4 regions of the Oceanobacter sp. 5_MG-2023 genome follow, and region 2 is predicted to be linked to each of the others. Evidence: predicted binding sites of a transcription regulator. Region 2 holds the regulator's gene; each other region holds the start of a gene.

Region 1 (6,048 bases), on a different contig from region 2:
GGCGTTGAGATAATCACCCCGGGTAATCACAACGTAATCGCCGCTGCTGATTTCACCCGATTCTTTCAGGATGGCGATGGCAGAGGGGTTGATGGCATCCGGTTCCAGCTGGTCGGCGTAGAATGGCACGGTTTGCACACCACGATACAGTGCCACCCGGGATTGGGTGTCTTCCCGGCGACAGAAGGCAAAGATCGGCAGAGCTGAACGCAGTCGCGACATCAGGCGTGGTGTTGCACCGGTTTCGGTCAGCGAGATAATTGCGGTCACGCCAACCAGGTGATTGGCGGCATACATGGCCGACAGTGCGATGGTCTCTTCGATGCTGTGCATGTCTTCATACAGACGATGCTTGGAACGTTTGGCCAATGGGTGACGCTCGGCCCCCATAATAATGCGGGTCATGGCGGCAACGGCTTCAACCGGGTAGTCACCGGCAGCAGTTTCGGCTGACAGCATAACGGCATCGGTGTAGTCGAGAACGGCGTTGGCAACGTCGGAGACTTCAGCGCGGGTTGGCATTGGGCTGTCGATCATGGATTCCATCATCTGGGTCGCCGTGATCACCGGCTTGTTCAGCTGACGGGAGCGGGAGATGATTTTTTTCTGTACGCCGACCAGTTCGGCATCACCGATTTCTACGGCCAGGTCACCACGAGCCACCATAACGGCATCGGAAGCGCGAATAATGCCATCCAGTACGGCATCGTCGGCAACACATTCTGCCCGTTCAATCTTGGAGACCAGCCCGGCATGACCACCTGCGGCCGTCAGTAGCTCGCGGGCTTCGATCATGTCGTGTTCGTCACGGGGGAAAGAAACGGCGAGGTAATCGACCAGCAGTTCTGAAGCCAGCTTGATGTCAACCTTGTCCTTGTCGGTCAGGGCTTTGGCGGACAGGCCACCACCCAGTCGGTTGATGCCCTTGTTGTTCGACAACCAGCCACCAATACGAACACGGGTGTTCAGCTTTGAAGGAAAGGTTTCGGTGACTTCCAGTTCAACGCGGCCATCATCCAGCAGCAGGATATCGCCCACGTGGGCATCTTCGATCAGTGCTTTATAGTCGATGCCGACCTGTTCTTTATTACCGGCGTCACGGTCGAGAGTGGCGTCCAGTACAAAGGATTGGCCAACATCCAGATGGACTTTTTGTTCAGCAAAGCGGGATATGCGGATTTTCGGGCCTTGCAGATCACCCAGGATGGCGACGTGACGTCCCAGTTTTTTGGCTGCTCGTCGCACCATGGCGGCACGGTCGCGGTGATCGTCAGCGTCACCATGGGAGAAATTGAGACGGAATACATCAGCGCCCGCTTCGATCAGTTGTTCGATTTTTTCATCGGTGTTGGTAGCGGGCCCAAGGGTGGCCACAATTTTGGTGCGTCTTAACATGAGGAATCTCCTGGCGGACGGTGGAGTGCAGGGTGTGATACGAAAGTATTATCTACCAAGCATGAGACGGAGTCTTTACACATGGGTAACAACGGCTGGAATTTCTGTTGTTTCCCTGATTTGGCGTGACCTTATCCTGAGTACTTGTGACTGCTGGGCAGAAAAATAGGCGTTGCTCTGTCGCAGGGCGTTTTCGGGAGGTTTTTGCCTGTTTTTGGTGCGCGCAACACCATGCGCCGATTGTGTTGGCAAACAAAATCGGTCTCGATCTCAATGCCAGGCCAAACAGGTGTTGGCAATGTGGACATTGATTGCAAGCTTATACCTCTATCTACCCATTCTAAAGCGGACAAATCTGTCATTGTCTGAATATTTGAACTTGCGACAGGCTTGGCACCGGCCATGCAATATTCCCTCTGAGAATATTTTTGTCTGGTCAGTATTCCCGTACCCAGTACGACCCTGACCAGTCTGAATTGGTTTAGCTAAAAACTTACTCAATCAGAGAGGGGAAATCCCATGACTCCAGAAGAATTGGAAGCCTTTAAAGCGGCTTTCGAAATGCATCAGGCGATGAATGTCGAGGTGTTCTATTGGTGGTGCACTGCCATCATGTTCATGATCCACGCCGGTTTCCTTGCGTATGAAATTGGTGCGTCGCGCGTCAAAAACGCGTTGGCATCCGGTATGAAAAATATTCTGACTTTGGCCGTTGTTGTGCCTACTTTCTACTTCTTCGGCTGGTGGATCTATAACGCATTCCCTGGTGGTCTGATTCCTATTGATGCTTCTGGTGCCCTGCCATGGGCTGCCAGTATGGGTCCTGATGTCTCTGATATGGGCACCGGTATCTTCTGGGCTGCTTTCGCCATGTTTGGTGCCACAACCGGTTCCATTCTGTCGGGTGCGGTGATCGAGCGTATTCGCATGAGTGCGTACCTGATCCTGACCATTGTGGTGGGTTCTGGTGTCTGGATTCTGGCCGGTGCCTGGGGATGGCATCCTGATGGCTGGTTGCTGCTGGATCTGGGCTACCACGATGTGGGTGCATCAGGTGTGGTTCACGCCATCGCCGGTTTCTTTGCGCTGGGTGTGCTGATCAATCTGGGGCCTCGTTTGGGCAAATTCGTCGACGGCAAGGCGATGGCCATTGTGCCTCACAACCTGCCAATGGCGTTGATTGGTCTGATGATGATTATTGTCGGCTTCTTTGGCTTCCTGGGTGGCTGCATCATCTTTAACGGTGGTGAAACTGGCTGGACAACTATTTACGGTAACCCAACCAACTTGTCTGCTTTTGCATTCAACACACTGATGGGTTTTGCCGGTGGCGTGATTGGTGCTTACCTGTCTTCTCGTGAGCCGTTCATGACCATGTCCGGTGGCCTGGCTGGCATCATTACTGTTGCGGCCGGTCTGGATCTTTACTATCCGGGACTGACCTTCTTCCTGGCGGTTGTTGGTGGTATTTCCATGCCAATCGTTGGCAAGTTCGTTGAGAAGTGCGGTATCGATGACGCAGTTGGCGCGGTAGCGGTACACGGCTGGTGTGGCTTCCTGGGTGTGGTTCTGGTTGGTGTCTTCGCCTCCGGTTACCCAAGTGTTCCAGAAGGTGCTCCAGACATTACTTTCTTCGGTCAGCTGTTGGGCGCCGTGGTTATGTGTGTCACTGGTTTTGTACCTGGCTATGGCATCTCCTTGCTGTTGAAGAAAATGAACATGCTGCGTGTTCCTGCCAAGGCAGAAGCTGCAGGTCTGGATCTGGTTGAAATTCCAGCCATTCCTTACCCAGAGCGTGTGCCTTCCCGCGACATCATTGAAGGTACTGTTCCTGCGGATGCCGCCGGTCTGCCTGCGAATGGTGTGCTGGGTAGCTGATCGACCGCTTGATTCTCAAACGGGCGGGGCGCTGCTGCCCCGCTTGTCTTAACTTGCTGTTAGTAAAGAGGAATACATTATGGATACTTCACCGATTGATAGCTGGGAAGGCGTAGGCGCTTACTTTACCTTCGCAGACCAACCTGGCGTTGTGGCTTTTCTGTGTGGTTTGGCTGTCGTAACCTTTGTTGGTTTTATGTACGCCCTGATCAAGCACGAGAACGACGCGTTTGATAAGCACGAAGGCTGATTCGTCAGTCTGCATGACGGAAGCGTCCGTTACATCCGACTTGTACGCCCGGCTTGTTCCGGGCGCTTTCTGTTTATCCCTTTGGGAATGTACAACGGATTCCGGTGGTACTGACAAGAGCGACAGCAACCCGACGCTGGAATCCATTATCTTTGGCAAAGGCCCGTCGATATGAGTTATCAGATTTCACTTGGCCAGAAAAGCTGGCAATTTAATGACCTGAAAAGCTTGCTGGCAAAAGCATCACCGTTGCGTTCTGGGGATTGCCTGGCGGGTGTGGCTGCTCTGGATGAGCAGGAACGGGTCGCTGCACAATTGGCATTGGCTGATGTGCCGCTCAAAACTTTCCTGAATGAACTGGTGATTCCTTACGAAGCCGATGAGATATCCCGACTGATTATTGACCGGCATGATGCCTTGGCCTTTGCGCCGATCGCGCATTTGACGGTAGGGGATTTCCGTAACTGGTTGTTGAGTGAACAAGCCTCAACCGCGATGCTGGTACGTATTGCACCGGGTGTGACGCCGGAAATGGCTGCCGCGGTGAGCAAGATCATGCGACTGCAGGATCTGGTGCTGGTGGCTTCCAAATGTCAGGTGGTCACCCGGTTTCGTAATACCATTGGCTTGCCGGGCCGCATGTCGACACGGTTACAGCCCAATCACCCGACCGATGATCCGGCCGGTGTTGCCGCCTCTGTTCTGGATGGCTTGCTGTATGGCAGTGGTGATGCGGTCATTGGTATCAACCCGGCCAGCGACAATACCGAAGCGGTGATCACCCTGATGAAAATGCTGGATGATGTGATTCAGCATTACGATATTCCTACCCAGAGTTGTGTCCTGACACACGTGACCACCCATATTGAAGCGATAAACCGGGGTGCTCCGGTCGATCTGATTTTCCAGTCCATTGCCGGTACCGAAAAAGCCAACGACAGTTTTGGCATCAATCTGGCTTTACTCAAAGAAGCTTACGCTGCCGGACAAACCCTGGGGCGTGGCAGTGTTGGCCAGAATTGCATGTATTTTGAAACCGGACAGGGCAGTGCCCTGTCCGCCGATGCCAATTTTGGTCTGGATCAACAAACCTGTGAAACCCGTGCCTATGCCGTTGCCCGGGAATTCAAACCGCTGTTGGTGAATACCGTGGTTGGGTTTATTGGCCCTGAATACTTATACAACGGTAAACAGATTATTCGGGCGGGTCTGGAAGATCATTTTTGCGGCAAGCTGATGGGCGTTCCGATGGGTTGCGACATTTGTTACACCAATCACGCGGAAGCTGATCAGGATGATATGGATGCGTTGCTCACCCTGTTCGCCGCCGCTGGCGGTAGCTTTATTATGGGTATTCCTGGTTCGGACGACATCATGCTGAATTATCAGACGACGTCGTTCCATGATGCCTTGTATGCCCGTGAATTATTGGGTCTGAAACCGGCACCGGAGTTTGAAGCCTGGCTGCAGACCATTGGTATTTTTGATCAACAGAATCATCTGGCGTATGGCAACCAGTCTCTGCCGGCACCGTTTGAACATGTGATCCGGGGAGGTCACTGATATGGCTGATAAACCCGATACCATTCTGGTAGAAAACCCATGGCAGACCTTGCGTGAATACACCGATGCCCGCATTGGTCTCGGCCGGGCCGGAATCAGTTTACCGACCCGGGCACATCTGGAGTTTCAGCTGGCCCATGCCAGAGCCAGGGATGCCGTGCATCTGCCGCTGGGTTTTGTGCAGTTGCAACAGGATCTGGAACAGGTGCTGGCGCAAGCCGGATTGCCGGGGCCGGTCTTGAAGCTGGCCAGTCAGGCCGATGGACGGCCGCAGTATTTACAACGACCCGATTACGGTCGCCAGCTTTCATCAAGTAGTCAGGAAGCACTGACACAGTGGATGGCAGACAGTCCTCCGGCCGCTTTTGATATTGCTGTGGTGGTGGCTGATGGCTTGTCATCATTGGCGGTGCAGCGGCATGCCGCCCCGATGTTGGACTGCTTGCTGACATCACTGGCTGATACTTCATTGAAGGTGGGGCCGGTTGTCATGGTGGAACAAGGGCGAGTAGCCATTGGCGACCCGATTGGTGAAACCCTCAAGGCCAGGATGCTGGTGATGTTGATTGGTGAGCGGCCAGGATTAAGCTCGCCAGACTCGCTGGGCATTTATTTCACGTGGAAGCCTGCCAGCGGCAAGCACGATGCAAATCGTAACTGTATCTCCAATGTGCGCCACGAAGGACTGCGTTATGAAGAGGCGACTCATAAATTGATGTATCTGCTGCTGGAGGCTGACCGCCGGGCGTTGTCCGGGGTGGCCCTGAAAGATGAATCAGACAATGGTCAGCCGTCGCTGGCCAGCAAGTCGGGCAATTTGCTCTTGAAAACACCCAACACCTAATGACGTTATTTGCTGCTATTTGATGGAGAAACACTATGAATAAACTGCAACTTGTCCTTAAGCGGACACTTTTTTATCCCAGTTTCCTGATGCTTTCTAGTGGCTTTTTCTTGCTGGA
Region 2 (6,048 bases):
AAGCGCTGGACTTGCCTGAGCCAGAGCGGCCACTGATCACAACCAGGCGCATGATGCGGTCTCCGTATTGGTCTGGTTAGTGGTTGGCCAACGCTCGTTGGTACAGTTCCTGATCGCTGCTGGCACTACGCAATTGCTGACGGTAATCATTCTGACTGAAATTTTGCGCCAGTGTGGCGAGAATTTGCAGATGATCGTCCGTTGCTTCTTCAGGGACTAATAAAGCAAATACGAGGTCAACCGGTTGATGGTCAATGGCATCAAAATCGATGGCCTCTTGCAAGTGAAGTAACACGCCGACGGCTTGTTCGCATTGCCGTAAACGACAATGGGGGATTGCGATGCCTTCACCTATGCCAGTACTGCCCAGACGTTCACGTCCAAGCAGGCGTTCAAACACTTCGTCCGAACTGCTGCCGTCAACTTTTTCGGCAATCAGTCCGGCAAGAAACTCCAGCAATTTTTTTTTGCTGGTAATGGCGACGTCGGTACGGGTGCATTCTGGCAGTAGAATATCGGCAATCGCAATGCTCATAGGTCAACCTTGCCCGTGCTGTCGGGCAATCAGTTTTTCTTTGTGTTTCAGGAGTTGACGGTCCAGTTTGTCGGCCAGCAAATCAATGGCGGCATACATATCGTCGTGAGTTGAGGTGGCGTGAAAGTCAGCACCACTGGCATGCAGGGTGGCTTCTGCCTGTTGTCGGCCTTTTTCCAGGGTCAGTGTGATCTGGCCAGAAGTAATCGGGTCGACATGACGCTCAAGACGAACCAGTTTTTCCTTGACGTATGCTTCCATGGCTTCGGTCACTTCAACATGGTGTCCACTGATATTGATGCTCATAAACGGCTCCTTATCGCTCGCTTGTATCGAACAGAGATCGACGCTATCGATCAGATCAATTGTTTCCGCTCATTGGAAGGCGGAATCATCATGGCTTCACGGTATTTGGCCACCGTGCGGCGTGCAACCTGAATGCCCTTGTCGCCCAGCACAATGGCAATTTTGTTATCACTCAGGGGTTTACGCGGATTTTCTTCGCTGATCAGTTTTTTGATCATGGCGCGAATGGCGGTGGATGAACATTCGCCACCGGCGTCAGTACTGACGTGGCTGGAGAAGAAATACTTCAGCTCGAAAATACCACGAGGTGTGTGCATGAATTTTTGCGTAGTGACCCGTGAAATGGTTGATTCATGCATACCAACGGCATCGGCAATATCATGCAATACCAGAGGTTTCATGGCTTCTTCGCCCTGTTCAAAGAAGTCGATTTGGTACTCGACAATTTTGGTGGCGACTTTCAGCAGGGTTTCGTTGCGGCTTTGCAGGCTTTTGATAAACCAGCGCGCTTCTTGCAAATGGTCTTTGAGGAAGGCGTTGTCGGCACTGCTGTCGGAACGTCGCACCAGTGAGGCGTAGTCGGAGTTGACGCGCAGCTTGGGGGCGATATCCGGGTTAAGCTCAACACGCCATTCATCACGGATATTACGAACAATCACGTCCGGTACCACGTATTCCGACTGCTCGGAGCTGATATCAGCGCCCGGCTTGGGGTTGAGTTCTTTAACCAGACGCAGGACGGCTTTGAGGTCTTCTTCCTTGAGCCGGGTTTTGCGCATCAGGGTGGGGTAATCTTTACTGCCCAGCAGGGCGATGTAGTCGCCGATCACCAATTTGGCTTCTGCCAGCCAGGGTGTTTCGGCAGGTAGCTGGTTGAGCTGCAGAATCAGGCATTCACGCAGGTCGCGGGCAAAAACACCGGCGGGGTCAAACTGTTGCAAGCGTTTGAGGACGGCCTGGATTTCATCTTCTTCAACACCCAGTTCCGGGTCAATTGAACCGAGTATGTCGTCGATGGTGGTGTGCAGATAGCCATCGTCATCAACCCCGTCGATCAGCATGGTGGCGATCTCGCGATCGGTGTCACTCATGGGAGTCAGGTTCAGCTGCCATTCAAGATGATCTTGCAGGTCGTCTGTGGTGGCATGACGGGAGTCATAATCAAAGTCGTCATCGCCAACCGGGCCAGAGCCTGAGGAAACCCCGGCCGTGGTCTGGAACGTATCATCCCAGTTGCTATCGACTGGCAGATCATCTGGCATCTTGTCATCAGACCATTGCTCACCCAGTTCCTGGGTGTCGGCATCGGTCGTGGCCGCTGTTGCGGTGACTTCCCTTTCCTGATCTGCATTGGTTTGCTGTGCATCCGGAAAGTCGTCGTGCTCGGACTCTTCGAATTCCAGCATGGGGTTGGAGTCCAGGGCTTCCTGGATTTCCTGTTGCAGATCGAGGGTAGACAATTGCAGCAGTCGAATTGCCTGTTGCAGCTGAGGGGTCATGGTCAGCTGCTGACCCATTTTTAACTGAAGCGATGCTTTCATACAGCGTTATTATTCATCGGTTGTCGGCATGGTCTGTGCATTATACGCCAGCCTGTGAGACAGGGAATGCTTTTCATGGTGGCGAATGAAACAGCGCTGGGCATCATAGCCCTGCAAGCCGATAAGATTCAAAGATGGAAGTCATGACCAAGGTAGATAGCCCGAACCTGTTCGTTGGCGAGTACATCATCAGCGCTGCCTTCGGCAATTATGTGTCCACCGCCTACGATATAGGCTTTTTCACAAATTGCGAGAGTTTCGCGGACGTTGTGGTCAGTAATCAGTACGCCGATGCCACGTGCCTTGAGTTGACGAATGATATCCATAATGTCAGCGACCGAGATCGGATCAACACCGGCAAAGGGTTCATCCAGCAAAATAAAGGAGGGTTCGGCGGCCAGGGCGCGGGCTATTTCGACCCGTCGTCGTTCGCCACCAGACAGGGCCATGCCGAGGCTGGTACGAATGTGCTGAATGTGAAATTCATCCAGTAGCTGTTCCAGCTGTTGCTGACGTTGGGGTTTGTTCAGGTCTGACCGGGTTTCCATGATGGCCATGATATTGTCTTCGACGCTGAGTTTGCGGAAGATCGACGCTTCTTGTGGCAAGTAGCCAATGCCTTTCTGGGCGCGGCCGTGCATGGGCAGATGGCTGATATCGTCGTCATCGATACTGACACGCCCCTTGTCGGCTTGTACCAAGTTGACAATCATATAGAAACAAGTGGTTTTACCTGCGCCGTTAGGGCCCAGCAAGCCGACAATCTGTCCGCTGCTGACCGCCAGGGAAACGTCCTTGACGACTTCGCGGCCGTTATAGCTTTTGGCCAGATGTTCAGCCTTGAGCGTTTTCATGGTTGTACGTCCGTGTTGGGCTGGGGTTGGATAATCACTTGAATACGCTGGTTGTCGTCAGCGCCGCCAGTGCCACTGCCGGATGTTTCTGAGCCACTGGCTGAGACGGTTTCCTGTTCAATGTCATAGCGGATCAATTCGCCACTGAAGAGGTTGTTTTCCTGACGCAAGGCGGCGTCTCCCTTGAAGGCAATTTCCTTGCGGTCGGCGTAAAAATCAATACGTTTGGCCGTCGCTCTGGTGATCGGTTTGTTGCTGCTGACCTGTTGCTGGTAGCGAGCCGGTTGACCTTCGGCAATCGCTTGTTTGAGCGCCTTGCCATCCAGTATCAGTGTCAGACGATCGGACTCGATGGTCAGTGTGCCTTGCTTCAGTACGACATCGCCTTCGTAGACGACCATACCGGTCTTGCGATCGAGTTCGGCGCGGTCGGATTCGATGATCATTTCTTGTTGCCAGTCTTCAGGCAAAGCCTCGACCGTGGTCGCCAAGACACTGCCAAAAAACAGCAGGGCGGTCAGTTTATTGTACATACCGGGTACTCACGTGTGCTTGAAGGTCGAGATGTTGGCGCTTGATATCCAGCGTCATACCTGTTGCATGGGTGATGTTATTGCCATGACGAATGATGACAGGTTCAGAGGTTGAAGCGGTGGCTGATGCGGGCTGGTAAAGCAACAGGCTGGTGGTGATGCTGAATGTATCAGCGTTTTCTGCTGCCGTGGCCAGAGAGCGTATTTCCACCTGCTGGCTGAGTTCAACCTGGCTGTCGGTATCCATAATGCGGCCTGATTGAGCGCTGACTTGCCAGTGTTGCTGCGGGTCTGTTTGTGTCGTAATCACCGGGTTTTCCAGCCGGGTTTCCGATAATGACGGAATATGGCGAGAGCCATCGGCCGATAACATCTGTTGTAGCTGGCCATCCGCATCGTAACGACGGTGTTGTAATTGTTTGCCGTAATAATCCGGTTCAAGACTGGTCACCGGCGTTGCTGCCGTGACCAGCTCAGTGGTATAGCGCTCTACCGCCAGCAAGGCGAGGCCAACGGCCACTGCCAAGACCAGCAGCACATAGCGCTTGCGCATCAGATAACTCCAGCACGCAGCAAGTCGTGCATGGTGACAACACCACAAATATTCTGACCGTCGGTAACGACCAGGGCATTGATCTTGCCGTCTTCCATGATTTTTAACGCTTCGGCAGCCAGCATACCCGGGATGATGGTTTTGGCCTGGCGGGTCATCAGGTCTGAAATCAGGGCGGAGTGGATATCGACACCATGATCAATGGTACGGCGCAGGTCGCCATCGGTGAAAATACCCACCAATTCACCCGCTGCCGTTTGTACGGTGGTCATACCGAGACCCTTGGTGGTCATTTCCAACAGGGAGCGTGACAGGCTGGATTCGGGTCTGACGACCGGAATTTCCCGGCCGCTATGCATGATGTCTTCGACTTTTAATAACAAGCGTCGACCCAGACTGCCACCAGGGTGGGAAAAGGCGAAGTCTTCTGCCGTGAACCCACGGGCTTCCAGTAACGCAATTGCCAGGGCGTCTCCCAATACCAGAGCACTGGTGGTTGATGAGGTAGGCGCCAGGCCCAGCGGGCAGGCTTCAGAATCCACACTGGCGTTCAGGTGAGCAGCCGAGGCAAGGCCCAGGGTGGATTGCGGGTTACCGGTGATACTGATCAGGGGCACTGCCAGACGTTTCAACAGAGGCAACAAGCTGGTTACTTCGGCGGTTTCGCCGGAGTTACTCAGGGCAATCACCACATCGACGGATGTGATCATCCCCATATCCCCATGGCTGGCTTCTCCAGGGTGGACAAAAAATGCCGGGGTTCCTGTACTGGCCAGTGTAGCCGCAATTTTGCGACCAATATGGCCGGATTTGCCCATTCCTGACACAACAACCCGGCCTTTGCAGGACAGCATCAGCTGACAAGCAGTTTTGAAATTGTTGTCCAGCATGGCGGACAGGTTGTGAATCGCACGTTGTTCCAGTTCTATGGTACGTAGCGCCGACGACAGGAAATCAAATTCAGTGTTCATTGTTATCCATTACTTGTCATTACAAACAGAGTGGCCAGGTAGCCAAGGTAACTCAGTCCTAGCAGGCTGCCACTGAATCGTCCCATCACGCCACTGCGGCGATTGAGTACAAACAGCACCAGCAATGCCAGCGTCAATGACAGCATAACAGGCAGATCGCGATGCAGAGCCATCGGCTCGACCGCTACGGTAGCGATCAGGCCAGGCACTGGCATTACCGCGAGCAGGTTGAAAATGTTGGAGCCAATCACGTTACCGATGGCAATGTCGTGATGTCCTTTCAATGCGCTGGCAACAGAGGCCGCCAGTTCTGGCAGGCTGGTGCCAATGGCGACGATGGTCAGACCAATCACCAGGTCACTGACCCCAAAGTTATGGGCAATGATGGTTGCGCCCCAGACCAGAGCCTTGGAGCTGGCCATCAGGCAGACCAGTCCGGAGACGAGCCAGAAAACAGCCATTTTGGTGGGCAGCGATTCAATTTCTGCGGCTTCATCTTCGTCGACAATGGGTTCACCACTCTCATCGGACTCCTGGAACAGGATGTACATGGTGGCGACCAGACCGGCCAGCAGAAGGAGGGAATCAACATAACTCAATTCCAGGTCGGCCAGTGTCAAGCCCGCCAGAATGCTGACCAGCAACAACAGTGGCAGCTCTTTGCGCAGTAATTTCTTTTTCAGCGGAATCGGGCTGACCAGCGCCGTAATCCCCAGTACCAGGCCAATGTTGGTGATGTTGGAGCCGAGGGCATT
Region 3 (6,048 bases), on a different contig from region 2:
GTTTGGGCTGGATTATATCCAGTCACTGCTCCCCTCTCTGGTGCCGGTGCTCACCTGGCTGGGAATTGCCCTGCTGCTGTGGTTGGCGTTGCAGGCCTTTGGCCGGGCGCTGCAAGGCGGCAATAGCCTGGTCGCGGCGGCGGCATCAGAGCCGGTCAGCCCGTGGCGCAGTGCCGGTCAGGTGATGGCGCTGTCGTTGATCAATCCCCATGTTTACCTCGATACCGTGGTACTGATTGGCAGTGTCGGGGCACAGCAGAGTCATCCGGGGCTGTTTGTGGTGGGGGCTGCTTGCGGCTCGGCCAGCTGGTTTATCTTGCTGGTTGCCGGTGCCAAAAAGCTGCGGCCTCACTTGAGCTCTCCTTATCACTGGCAGGTGCTGGATGTGATTACCGGGGTGATTTTGCTACTGGTCGCCCTGACTCTGCTGCCCTGACCCGAACAGCCGTTAGCCAACCAGTAGTTGATGAGCAAGCAAAATCAGTAACAGCAATTCCAGCGCGGCGGCACTTTGCCAAAAAAGCACCGGATTACGCGCCATCAGCGGCGGCCGTGTCTTGTTTAAAAAATTCTGGTTGGGGGTACGCAAGTCGTGCACAAATTCAAAGATATCCTCATAGCGTTTGTATGGATCGATGCATGTCGCTTTCTGGATGGCGTCGTCTACCCAGGCCGGGACTTCCGTATGTTCATCGACCAGTATGCTGCGATAGCGTAGCCGTTTTTGAGCCGCAACCGACTGGCAACGCGCCACTTCGACCCCGTAGGGAAATTGGCCAGTGAGCATATGATAGGCAAGCACGCCGAGAGAAAACTGGTCTGATTGCAGCTGCCCCCGTTGCCCCAAAAAGTATTCCGGGGCCATATACAGTGCGGTGCCGGGAAATTCATTGCTGTTATCCAATCCGATTTCTGCCAGCCCCCGGACAATGGTGGAGCCGAAGTCGATAATCATCAGCCGCCCTTCGGCATCGATCATCACATTGTCGGGCTTGATGTCCTGGTGCAGCATATCCAGCCGATGAAACGCCCGTAAGCCACGGGCAATCTGATCAATAATATGGCGGACTTGTTCCAGGGTTGGCCTGGGGTTGTCTTGCAGCCACTGCGTCAGGGTCTGGCCTTCAAAGTATCGACTGGCGATGTACAGGTATTGGCGCGGCTGCTCTGGCACATATGGCTGGATAACATGGGCATTCTGGATGCGTCTGGCAATCCACTCTTCCATCATCAGCCGCTCCAGATAACCGGCATCCTGTTGCAGCTCGCCGGATGGCAGTTTCAAGACCACCCGGTCGTTGCTTTGCAGGTGACGGGCCAGAAAGACGTGACTGCGGCTACTGGTATGCAGGTTACGAATAATCCTGTAACCGTCGAAGGTCATGCCGGGTTCCAGCCCTGGTGGCAGAGCCAGGAGAGACATATCGTGCAGCAGCGATGCCTGCTTGCGATCAGGGAGCGCCGTCACCCGGATTAACTGGATACTCAGGTTGTCATCGCTGCCGTTATCCAGTGCTTGTCGGGCAATCAGGGTGGCGGCGTGATTCAAATCGTCCGGATATTGGTGGATGGTTGCGCGCAGGTATTCCGGGGTGACATATTCATACACCCCGTCGGTGGCAAGAATAAAGACATCGTTTGCTTGCAGGCTGGTGTGGCGGTAATCAATCTCGACCTGTTCGCTCATGCCAATGGCCCGCGCCAGATAGCTTTTCTCAGACGACTCCCAAAGGCGGTGATCGCTGGTCAGCTGCTCCAGCGTCTGCTCTCTCAAGCGATAGATACGACTGTCACCAACATGGAACACATAGCCATCACACCCACGCAAAACCAGTGCGCTTAGCGTACAAACATAGCCCCGGTTGATATCAAACCGGAAATCACTGCGCTGGTTTTTTAAATACAGGCTGCCATTGATTGCCCGTATTACCTGTTCACCCGAATGTTGTGCCGTCCAGGCTTCCGAGGTTCGGTAATAGTCTTCCAGAAACGTATCAATGGCTGTTTGGCTGGCAATATGGCTGACGTTACTGCTGCTGATACCATCAGCAATAGCGGCGCTGACGCCCTTGAATGCCAACAGAGAAGGTGCCGGTGTCACCAGTCCCAGGCTGTCCTGGTTGCTGTTTTTAAGGCCTTTATCGGAATACTGGCCAGCAGCAATGCATAGGTCATGCGCCATGCATGGAGTCCTTTTTATATTTAATGGGGACATATATGTCCCCATGAGTATTGCCACCTGATTAAAAGAGAGCCATTACCTCCCTTTTAATCAGAATAGACAATCCGTCGTGAATCAGGAAACCAGAGGACGTTTTGAACTTGTGCGTACGTGGGTGTAATACAGCGGCAAACCAACAAACAGGAAGCCCCCAATCAGATTACCCATCACTGTCGGCAGTTCATTCCAGATCAGATATTGCCCGATGGTGAAATCACCACCCATGATCATGGAAAACGGGAACAAAAACATATTGACGATCGAGTGCTCAAAACCGAGGAAGAAAAACACCATGATCGGCATCCACATGGCGGCTATTTTGCCGGTGACAGACGTCGATATCATCGCCCCCACAACCCCCATGGAAACCATCCAGTTACACAGCATGGCGCGGATAAAAATGGTAAACCAGCCGTCAACACCATGAGCGGCGTAACCCAGTGTACGGGACTCACCAATGGACGATACCTTGGCTGCCAGAGCACCACCGTCGGTGTTGTAGCCATACGTCAGAACAAAGGAAATCATAAAGGCGACAGCCAGCGCACCACCCAGGTTGCCCAGAAAGACCAAACCCCAGTTACGCAGCAATTGTTTGATATTACAGCCGGGGCGCTTGTCGATCAACGCCAGCGGAACCAGCGTGAAGACCCCGGTCAGCAAGTCAAATTTCATCAGATAGAGCATGACAAAACCAACAGGAAACATGCTGGCACCCAGGAATGGGGAACCACTTTTCATCGCTACAGTAATGGCAAAAATGGCCGCCAGGGCAAGGGTTGCACCGGCCATAAAGGCGCGTATCAGAGTGTCCTTGGTGGACATGAAGATTTTCTCTTCACCGGCATCGACCATCTTGGTCACAAATTCGGAAGGCGCGAGATAGGACATATCAAATTCCTTGGGTTCGGTAGGTATTGCGTTACTGTCGATACCTAATGATTTGGTTCATGTGCCAAAGGGCGACCATGAAGACTCAGATCACGAAGTTGAGTAACTGCTGACGCTTGAACCTACCCGAATAAGGTGTTTTGACATGCTATGGAGCACGACGTGGCACCATCCGCTGGCAAAAAGTCAGGGAAGTACTCAACGTCGTTGTTTTCAGTGCTGTGCATCATCATTGACCCACAGTCTTGGGATCTCCAAGCATCTGGCGTGCCATTTATCATAAACTATTGATTTTGTTTGGTTTATTTAAAAAATCAGGCAAATAATACGTTCACACACCACTGGCAGTGCTATTTTTGGATTATTTCAGGGCTTGATTTCCCCCAGGCGCTCCATCTGTGTGCACCAGCAGAATATGCAACTGCTGCAGCCGTGACCACATGGAGTTTGGCCCGGCGGTTATGGCGTCCAGTGGTCTGACTCCTGGGTAGCCGTGCCATCAATCGGTTATCAGTCTGGCCAGGAAAGGAACAGCGCATATCCCGGTACTGCTGGTACTGCTACATGACCGGGTATTGATCGATGGCCCGGTATTGAGCTTGGTCTTGGTATAAAGAGTTTATTCCAGAGAAGTACTGTCGCCGTCGTTCAGTTGCAGCATGTCGGAGACGCTGATGATATTACGGACGATATCGATAATGCGCTTTTTGTTGTCCATGGCGGACTGGCGAATCTGGCGATACGCTTCTTCTTCGTTGATATTCTGATTTTGCATCAGCAAGCCTTTGGCCTTTTCGATCAGTTTGCGCTCATCCAGTGCCTGACGTGCCTGTCTTAATTCATCTCTCATGGCTTCCAGGTGTTCAGCCTGACGCTGTACCAACTCGGATATTGAACTGGCCACGTTAGTATTAAATCCGGGCGTCATGGTCAGCTTGACAGGGTCGTTAATGGAATCAGGAAAGGAAGACAACACCGATGTGGGCGGCTCATCGATATCTGTCAGTTCCCGAACATGATTGTCATGCAGCCGAAGATCCTCTTCTGCCTTGGCAATTTTTTGCTGGCAAAGGTGAAACAGATCCGCTTCCAGCTCCTTTTCAATCGCCCGCATATCATCAATCCGATGTGTCGACAGCTCGTACCATACTTCGCTGATTGCGGTTGGCAGGGTGTCGTTATGACTGAAGCGGGCAATCATATTACGCAACTTGTTGAATTCGATGGCAGCCTCACTGCTTTCTGCCTGCCGCCATTGATCAACCGGCATGACCTTGGCCTGGCTGGAAAAGATATCAAAACAACGTTGCTGAGCATCCTGAAGCGTCTTGATATGTATCTGTTGTTTTTTGGTGAATTCTCCCATGGCAAAACCGATAACGCCCAAGGCTCGTTCCTGACCGGAATATTCCTTGCCTTGCACAAAATTGAACATGGCCACCAGTGCATGGGTGATATCCGGGTCGCTGACACTGCCGGCGGCTTCGAACACCACACTCAGCAAACCGGAAATCGTACGGTTAAAGAGCCGGGTATTCTCATCCGCGGTGAGTTTTTGCGCATTAATCTGAAGCCGTAATGCGGGTAATTCATCCAGACAATGCAATACAAAGGACAAGGACCGGAACAGGCGGGCAGACGAGGGAGAATCACTATCCAGCTCCAGCAACGACAAGGCTTCCCGAAAAACACATTCTGCTTGTTTGGTGGCTTCCAGTTCATCGAGCCGTTGGCGGGCAAAACGTTGGCCATGGGATACCAGATAAATATTCGACAAGCCACGTTCACGTTGCAGCTCATGAATCAGATCCGTGACCCAGGTGACCAACCCACTGCTCACCAATAATTGTTTCAGAGTACTGATCTCAGCACGTTTAGCCGCCAGCAGAAAGTCTTCACTCGTTAATGTCATCTGGAATCACTGTATGGTTTTGAGCTTGACCCGGAAGAATAACAAGGGCCGCCATGCTTCCACAGTGGTTTGTCCTGCCACCACCGGGAACGGATCGGGCTGGCTGACAAAGTGGCTTAACACTCCCCCGTCAATCCAGTACATCGCCGTTGGGTGCCAACATATCAAGCAATGGCAGGCCTTGCGCCTGTGCCAGCGAGCGGTCATTTACCCGACACAAAGACGCCAGCGGCAGGTGATTGGCGTCATGGCCAAAGGGTTCTTCCAGCTGTTGCGCCAAGGCATCCAGACCAAAAAAGGTATACGCCACAATCACAATAAAGACCGGCATCATCCAGCCCAGACTGCCCACCAGCCCGAAAGGCAACAAGTAACAATACAGATACGCCGTCCGATGCGTCAGCAAGGAATAGGCAAAGGGCAACGGAGTGGATGCCAGCCGTTCACTCGCCGCCTGAATCGCCGCCAGACTGGATAAATGCTCATTCAGAATCCGTATACCCTGGGTATCCAGCTCATTGGCCGCATATGCCTGACGCAAGGTTTCTGCCATTGCCAGCCCCACACCATCGGCCACGTTACCCTTCTCCACAACCTGCGCCAGCCGCTCTGTCGACAAACGGGCCAGCACCCAGTCGGGAACTTCCTGTTGCAAAACAGCCACGGACAACGGCTGCTGACGCAGCTGCAGGCGCAAGGCATGATAAAACACGGAACACCAGGCCAATAGCTCCGCCCGCCGCTCGGATGGCAAGAGAATATGCGTTGAACGCGCCAACGAGCGCACTTCAGAAACCATTCGTCCCCATTGCCGGCGCCCTTCCCACCAGCGGTCATAACAGGCGTTATTACGAAACCCCAGAAACAGCGACAACGCTATCCCCAGCAAGGTAAACGGAGCCACCGAATAACGAGCCAGATTGGCCCAGTGATCGGTATGAACCACCACCACAGCTGCCGCGAATACCAACAACCCCAGTAAATGCCAGGCAATATTCGGCAAAATTGAACCACGCCAAACAAA
Region 4 (6,048 bases), 110 kb from region 2:
ATCAACGCTTTCTGGCCAAAAATGATTTACCGGTACTGGTCGATTTCTGGGCGGAATGGTGCGGACCGTGCAAGATGATGGGGCCTGTTTTCAAGGAGTTGTGCGCAGAACAGCAACATCAGCTGCGCTTCGCCAAGGTCAATACCGAACAGGCGCCCATGGTGAGTCAACAATTGGGCATTCGCAGCATTCCAACGCTGATCCTGTTCCGCCACGGCAAAGAAGTCGATCGTCTCGCCGGCGCCTTGCCAGCACCCCAGCTACGCCAGTGGATCGCTGCCGCGCTGCAGAAATAACGGCCACAGCCAACCGCCCCCCGTCGACGGCTAATGCAAGCCGTTGGACGGTTCGGTGCTGGTCATGATGGTTTCTTCAATCACGGTTGGCGACGCGTCGGGCTTCCGTTCAAATTCCTGCAGTGTTTTATTCAGTGCATCCCGCGCCCGAACAATGGTCGAGCGCTGAATTTCTTCCGAAATATCAGTCAGCATGGTCTTGTCTGTGACCGTTTTCAGGATCAGTTCGATCTTGGTCGTGCCGGTTGGATCATTAATCAATGCATCCACAAACTGGCCGTTCACCATATGGCGGCAAATACGGTCAATGGCCGGATAGGAAATCGAGTTTGCCATCAGATAGCTCTTGTAGTGCTTGGGCACAAAGCTCACCTGGGTGCTGAGAAAACTGAAAAACGTCAATAACAACAGTGCCTGCAGACCATTGGCAATCGCACAAAAAATCCGGTTGGTGAAGCTGGTAAAACGATTCTCCTTGATCCAGCGCCCATGTATGTCATAGCGGATTGCCACACGCTCCACCAAGCGAATAACAAACCACATCGCCAGAAACAGAACCAGAAACCCGGTCAATGTTAATACAGCCCAATCGTTAGCCCTTAAAATTCCGATCTGAGTCAGATACAACCCAAAATGATCGCTATAGGCACTGGCGATGGATATAGGCAAAAACACCTTGGCCAGATCCAGCATTTCCTTTGAGGTACCGTATCGATACCCCAATACAATCAGCGTCAGAAGCGCCAGTAAAATAACGACATCAAATATCATAAGCTGCGTGCCACCGTGCGATCATCCTTGTTTTTGCTATTATTTCATCCGAACAACGGCACTGACCAAGGGTCGAAGATGCGTCAGGCCGGGACATGAGAGCCTCGTTGAACGCAAGTTACAGACCAAATATTACGACTTGCCCAATTTCCCCTCAGTACCACCCAACAAACACACCGATCACCGGTACACGGGTGCCAATATCAATTATTCTCGAGTAACTATTTCCGCAAAATACTCAAAACGCACCAAAAAATAACAAACATATTTAAAAACGCACCACAACAGAACAAAATAAGTCTTGAGTTATCATCGTTTAACTCGCCACGCCACAACTTAATGCGATCATGGCGCTATTGTTGTGCACCCGATGATAACTGGCTTATTTTTTGCAAATTAGGTGTGAATACGGAGAATCTGACAATGCGCGCCAGCCCCCTGCTCAACCAACGAATCATGGAACACCTGAATACCGGTGTACTGCTGCTGGATGCCGACCTGATTATTATTCATATGAACCCTTCCGCCGAAGCCCTGCTGGAAGTCAGCGGTACACGCGGCGTGGGAGCTCACTTTTTCGACCTGGCCGTTGAAGATCAACGCGATATCGACGCCATGCGGGATGCCGTTATTACCGGCCATTCCTACACCAAGCGGGAAGCCCAGATTCATTTACAAAACCAGCAAACCCTGACTCTCGACTACAGCGTCAGCCCTGTAACGCACCCGGAGACCCGTACGCCAACGCTACTGGTTGAATTGCAGGGCCGTGATCGCCTGATGCGTATCAGTCGGGAAGAGCAACTGATTGCCAAACAAGAAACCACCCGCTCCCTGGTTCGCGGACTGGCTCATGAGGTCAAGAACCCTCTTGGTGGCATCCGCGGTGCCGCTCAGCTGCTTGAACGCGAATTACCCTCCGCCGAACTGAAAGAATACACCCACATTATTATTGAAGAAGCCGACCGCCTGCGCGATCTGGTCGACCGCCTGCTCGGGCCACGCAATATTCCCAAACAGGAACCGGTCAATATCCACGAAGTGCTGGAACGTATCTGTCAGTTGGTGGATGTCGAAAGTCGTGGCCAGGTGGTTATTCACCGGGATTACGACCCGTCGATCCCGGAAATTGAAGCCGACAAGGGTCAACTGATCCAGGCCTTGCTGAATATTGGCCGTAACGCCATGCAAGCCATGCTGGAAAATCCGGATCAGCAAGAACGCCCAAGCCTGACCATTCGTACCCGCAGTGTCCGTCAATTCACCATCAGCCATCACAGTCACCGACTGGTTGCCCAGATAGAAATCATCGACAACGGTCCGGGCATACCGGATTCGATCAAGGACAACCTGTTTTACCCCATGGTCAGTGGCCGTGCCGAAGGCTCCGGACTGGGGTTATCGATCTCCCAATCCATCATCAATCAAATTAACGGCATTATCGAATTTACCAGTGCGCCTCACCGCACTGTGTTCTCCATCTTTTTACCATTGGAATCGCTATGAGTACTGTCTGGATCATCGACGACGACAAATCCATTCGCTGGGTGCTGGAGAAAGCACTTGATCAAGCCAATATCCAGACTCGGGTATTCGAACAGGCGGAGCCTGCCCTTAATCAGCTGAAGCGGGAACAACCGGACGCCATCATCACCGACATCCGGATGCCGGGTATGGACGGCCTGATGATGCTGGAACAAGTACACGAAGCCAGCCCGGACTTGCCCGTCATTATTATGACGGCCCACTCCGATCTCGAGAGCGCAGTCTCTTCGTACCGCCGCGGGGCGTTCGAATACTTGCCCAAACCCTTTGATGTCGATGAGGCAGTCAGCCTGATTGAGCGGGCCATCGCCCACTTTGAAGAAATGTCCGCCAATACCACGGCACCGGAAAAAGAAATCAACGAACATGAGATCATCGGTGAAGCACCGGCGATGCAGGAAGTGTTCCGTGCTATCGGGCGCCTGTCCCACTCCCACATCACAGTACTGATCAATGGCGAATCCGGTACTGGTAAAGAACTGGTTGCCCATGCCTTGCACAAGCATAGCCCGCGGGCAATTGAACCGTTTATTGCCCTGAATATGGCGGCCATTCCACGAGACCTGATTGAATCGGAATTGTTTGGCCACGAAAAAGGCTCCTTTACCGGAGCTGGCGGGCAGCGTCGCGGCCGTTTTGAACAAGCCAACGGCGGTACCCTGTTTCTCGATGAAATCGGTGATATGCCATCCGAAACCCAGACCCGGTTGTTACGAGTACTGGCCGATGGTGAATTTTACCGGGTCGGTGGCACCACTCCGATCAACGTCAACGTCCGTATTATCGCCGCCACTCACCAGAACCTCGAAACCCTGGTGAAAGAAGGCCGCTTCCGGGAAGATTTGTTTCATCGCCTGAACGTGATCCGGATTCATATCCCGCGCCTGGCCGATCGTCGTGAAGATATTCCGCAGCTACTCAGCCACTTTCTGCAGTCAGCTGCCGAAGAGCTGGATGTTGAATCCAAAACCCTGCGACCAGAAACCGAGGACTTTCTCAGCTCACTGGACTGGCCCGGTAACGTCCGCCAGCTCGAAAACACCTGTCGCTGGATTACCGTCATGGCCTCTGGCCGTGAAGTACTGATCAATGACCTGCCACCCGAGCTGCTGGAACAGCAAAGCAGCACCCAAACCTCCGGCAACTGGGAACAGAATCTGCGATTCTGGGCCGATCAACAGCTGTCCCATGGTGCGGTCAACTTGCTGGATACGGCCGTTCCCATCTTTGAACGCATCATGATTGAAACCGCCTTGAAGCATACCGCCGGGCGTCGTCGGGATGCCGCCAACCTGCTCGGATGGGGACGTAATACCCTGACCCGCAAGATCAAGGAACTGGATATGGAAACCGGCAGCGACGATTCTGAAGCAGAAGAATAAGCCTGCCACACCCGATGCAATCGTCTTCTCGATAGGATAAGGCGATTGCAGTATTGCCCAGCCAGACGCCATCGTCGGCTGGGTGATGCCAAACACACCCCGTCTCCATACACCCCGTCTCCATACACCCCGTCTCCATACATCCCGGCCCAGGGCATGGCTTGACCACTCTTGTTTATCCTGGCTTGATTTCCGGGCTGACCTGATCTCTTCGCACAACCAACGGGCCACCGCTCGTCGATTTCCTGCGATATTGGCCGCCCCGGCGCCACCCCTGTGCTAAAACCATCACGCCTTCTCGTAACAAAGACGGATACTCTGTGGTCAGAGCGATTGCTATAGTCAAAATCAAAACCGAAAGGACAGGAGGCTAGACCCATATGAACAAGCTGCACATTCTGATTACTGGCGGCGCCAGTGGTATCGGCCTGGGAATTGCCGAACACCTGGGCAAGCAAGGCGCTCGAATCGTGATTTCTGACATTAGCCAGGAAGCGCTGGACAAAGGTGTATTGCAGTTGCAAGCCGCCGGTATCGATGCGAGTACCGCGATGGCGGATATGTCCGATGTCACTGCCATTGATGCCCTTGCCAGCCAGTTTGCCAATGATCCCATTAACGTCGTGATCAATAACGCTGGCCTACAGTTTGTATCCCGGCTGGAAGACTTCCCTGCCGATCGCTGGAAGCTGCTGATTGACGTTATGCTGGTCGGCCCGGCGATGTTGTCACGCGCATTGCTACCCGCCATGCGTGAACAAGGATTCGGCCGCATCATCAATATTGGCTCAATTCATAGCCTGGTCGCTTCGCCATACAAATCGGCTTATGTCGCTGCCAAACATGGCCTGATTGGTTTTTCCAAAACCCTGGCGCTGGAAACCGGTGATACCGACATCACGGTCAATACCATTTGTCCGTCGTACGTCAAAACCCCGCTGGTCGAAAAGCAGATTGCCGCCCAGGCCAAGGAAAACGGTATTTCTGAAGAAGAAGTGATCAACAAGATCATGCTGGAACCCATGCCGAAAAAACAATTTATCGATATCTCGGAAATTGCTGGCACCGTGGCGTTTCTGGCCAGTCCTGCCGCCAAAAACATTACCGGTCAGACCATGGTACTGGATGGCGGCTGGGTCGCCCGCTAGCGCCGGGTCATTATCGACTGCGGTAGATCACGGCCGGTGGCAGTCAGGTATGGATGGACAAAAAAAACCAGCGTCAGACGCTGGTTTTTTTATAGACCCTCAAACGGCTAGCCGTAAATCAGCCAGCTGGTCAGGAAGGTAATGCCGACCACAACCAGTACTGACCCTCCCAGTACCAGTACGACGTCTTTTAATGGAAGTTCCCTTTCCGGAGTATCGTGCAGCATATGACTGCGCACATGGTGGCGCACGGGATGCGTCCCGGCAAAAGCGGCTGTCGCCGCTCCTTTTCCATACCATTGGTTATTCATGGTGTAACCCTCCGGGTAAATACGGATGGCGACAGAATAAAAAGCGGTGACGGGTTTTCCCGATCACTGTTTTCCTCTGGCACTATCCACAATATGCGGCTGGATCAGTATGATCAGCTCGCGTTTCACACAGGCCTGTCGGAACCAGCCATACAGCCAGCCCAACAGGGAAATCTCGCCCTGTTCACCATCGTGGCATCCATTCATCTTGAGGTGGTTTGATGTCTGATAATCGTCTGGTAGTCGTTACAGCTGTCGATCCCACTACCAACCGTTCCCTGCTGTACACATCCTGACGGACATACAGGTTTGGGCATAAGACGCGTGAGTGTGAGGCTATCCTGGATTCTTATTTGTATTATCAAGACTCACTGCTCACACGGGCGTTGTGTGCGTCTGTTGCCCGCTATTACTGGTCTGTTTTTACCAGGTTCTTTACCAAGCCAAATTGGCTCCTTCTGAAAGTTTAGACACACTTTGACGATAATGTTCAATAATTAACCATTTTTTATGGCTGATTCACATGGCATATCGAGCCAGTTTCTGTTTTTACAAACCAGTTAAAAGATTCAGCCAAGAAAAAATGTCAGCCGCA

Evidence for each region. Region 2 encodes sigma-54, which starts transcription at its own class of promoters, with help from an activator protein. Its sites were predicted from a motif close to TGGCACNNNNNTTGCTNT; they were not measured.
Region 1: Q4551_RS14155 (ammonium transporter) is a predicted target of sigma-54. The motif match lies at 1,787-1,804, and genes of this name have one in related genera.
Region 3: Q4551_RS05215 (formate/nitrite transporter family protein) is a predicted target of sigma-54. The motif match lies at 3,368-3,385, and genes of this name have one in related genera.
Region 4: glnL (nitrogen regulation protein NR(II)) is a predicted target of sigma-54. The motif match lies at 1,446-1,463, and genes of this name have one in related genera.

Annotation. Positions count from the first base shown of each region.
Region 1 covers NZ_JAUORS010000024.1:44,207-50,254, reverse strand. The annotation lists gene pyk (pyruvate kinase) at 1-1,395, opposite strand, end outside; gene Q4551_RS14155 (ammonium transporter) at 1,915-3,273, shown strand; gene Q4551_RS14150 (hypothetical protein) at 3,353-3,523, shown strand; gene Q4551_RS14145 (ethanolamine ammonia-lyase subunit EutB) at 3,695-5,086, shown strand; gene eutC (ethanolamine ammonia-lyase subunit EutC) at 5,088-5,930, shown strand; gene Q4551_RS14135 (hypothetical protein) at 5,966-6,048, shown strand, end outside.
Region 2 covers NZ_JAUORS010000007.1:107,906-113,953, reverse strand. The annotation lists gene rapZ (RNase adapter RapZ) at 1-52, opposite strand, end outside; gene ptsN (PTS IIA-like nitrogen regulatory protein PtsN) at 77-535, opposite strand; gene raiA (ribosome-associated translation inhibitor RaiA) at 539-841, opposite strand; gene Q4551_RS06770 (RNA polymerase factor sigma-54) at 892-2,382, opposite strand; gene lptB (LPS export ABC transporter ATP-binding protein) at 2,511-3,236, opposite strand; gene lptA (lipopolysaccharide transport periplasmic protein LptA) at 3,233-3,769, opposite strand; gene lptC (LPS export ABC transporter periplasmic protein LptC) at 3,759-4,322, opposite strand; gene Q4551_RS06750 (KpsF/GutQ family sugar-phosphate isomerase) at 4,322-5,293, opposite strand; gene Q4551_RS06745 (calcium/sodium antiporter) at 5,296-6,048, opposite strand, start outside.
Region 3 covers NZ_JAUORS010000005.1:118,687-124,734, forward strand. The annotation lists gene Q4551_RS05205 (LysE/ArgO family amino acid transporter) at 1-436, shown strand, start outside; gene Q4551_RS05210 (bifunctional protein-serine/threonine kinase/phosphatase) at 449-2,182, opposite strand; gene Q4551_RS05215 (formate/nitrite transporter family protein) at 2,297-3,112, opposite strand; gene Q4551_RS05220 (nitrate regulatory protein) at 3,732-5,024, opposite strand; gene Q4551_RS05225 (bestrophin family protein) at 5,155-6,048, opposite strand, start outside.
Region 4 covers NZ_JAUORS010000007.1:249-6,296, forward strand. The annotation lists gene trxC (thioredoxin TrxC) at 1-296, shown strand, start outside; gene Q4551_RS06240 (CvpA family protein) at 327-1,067, opposite strand; gene glnL (nitrogen regulation protein NR(II)) at 1,491-2,573, shown strand; gene ntrC (nitrogen regulation protein NR(I)) at 2,570-3,994, shown strand; gene Q4551_RS06255 (3-hydroxybutyrate dehydrogenase) at 4,375-5,142, shown strand; gene Q4551_RS06260 (hypothetical protein) at 5,250-5,453, opposite strand.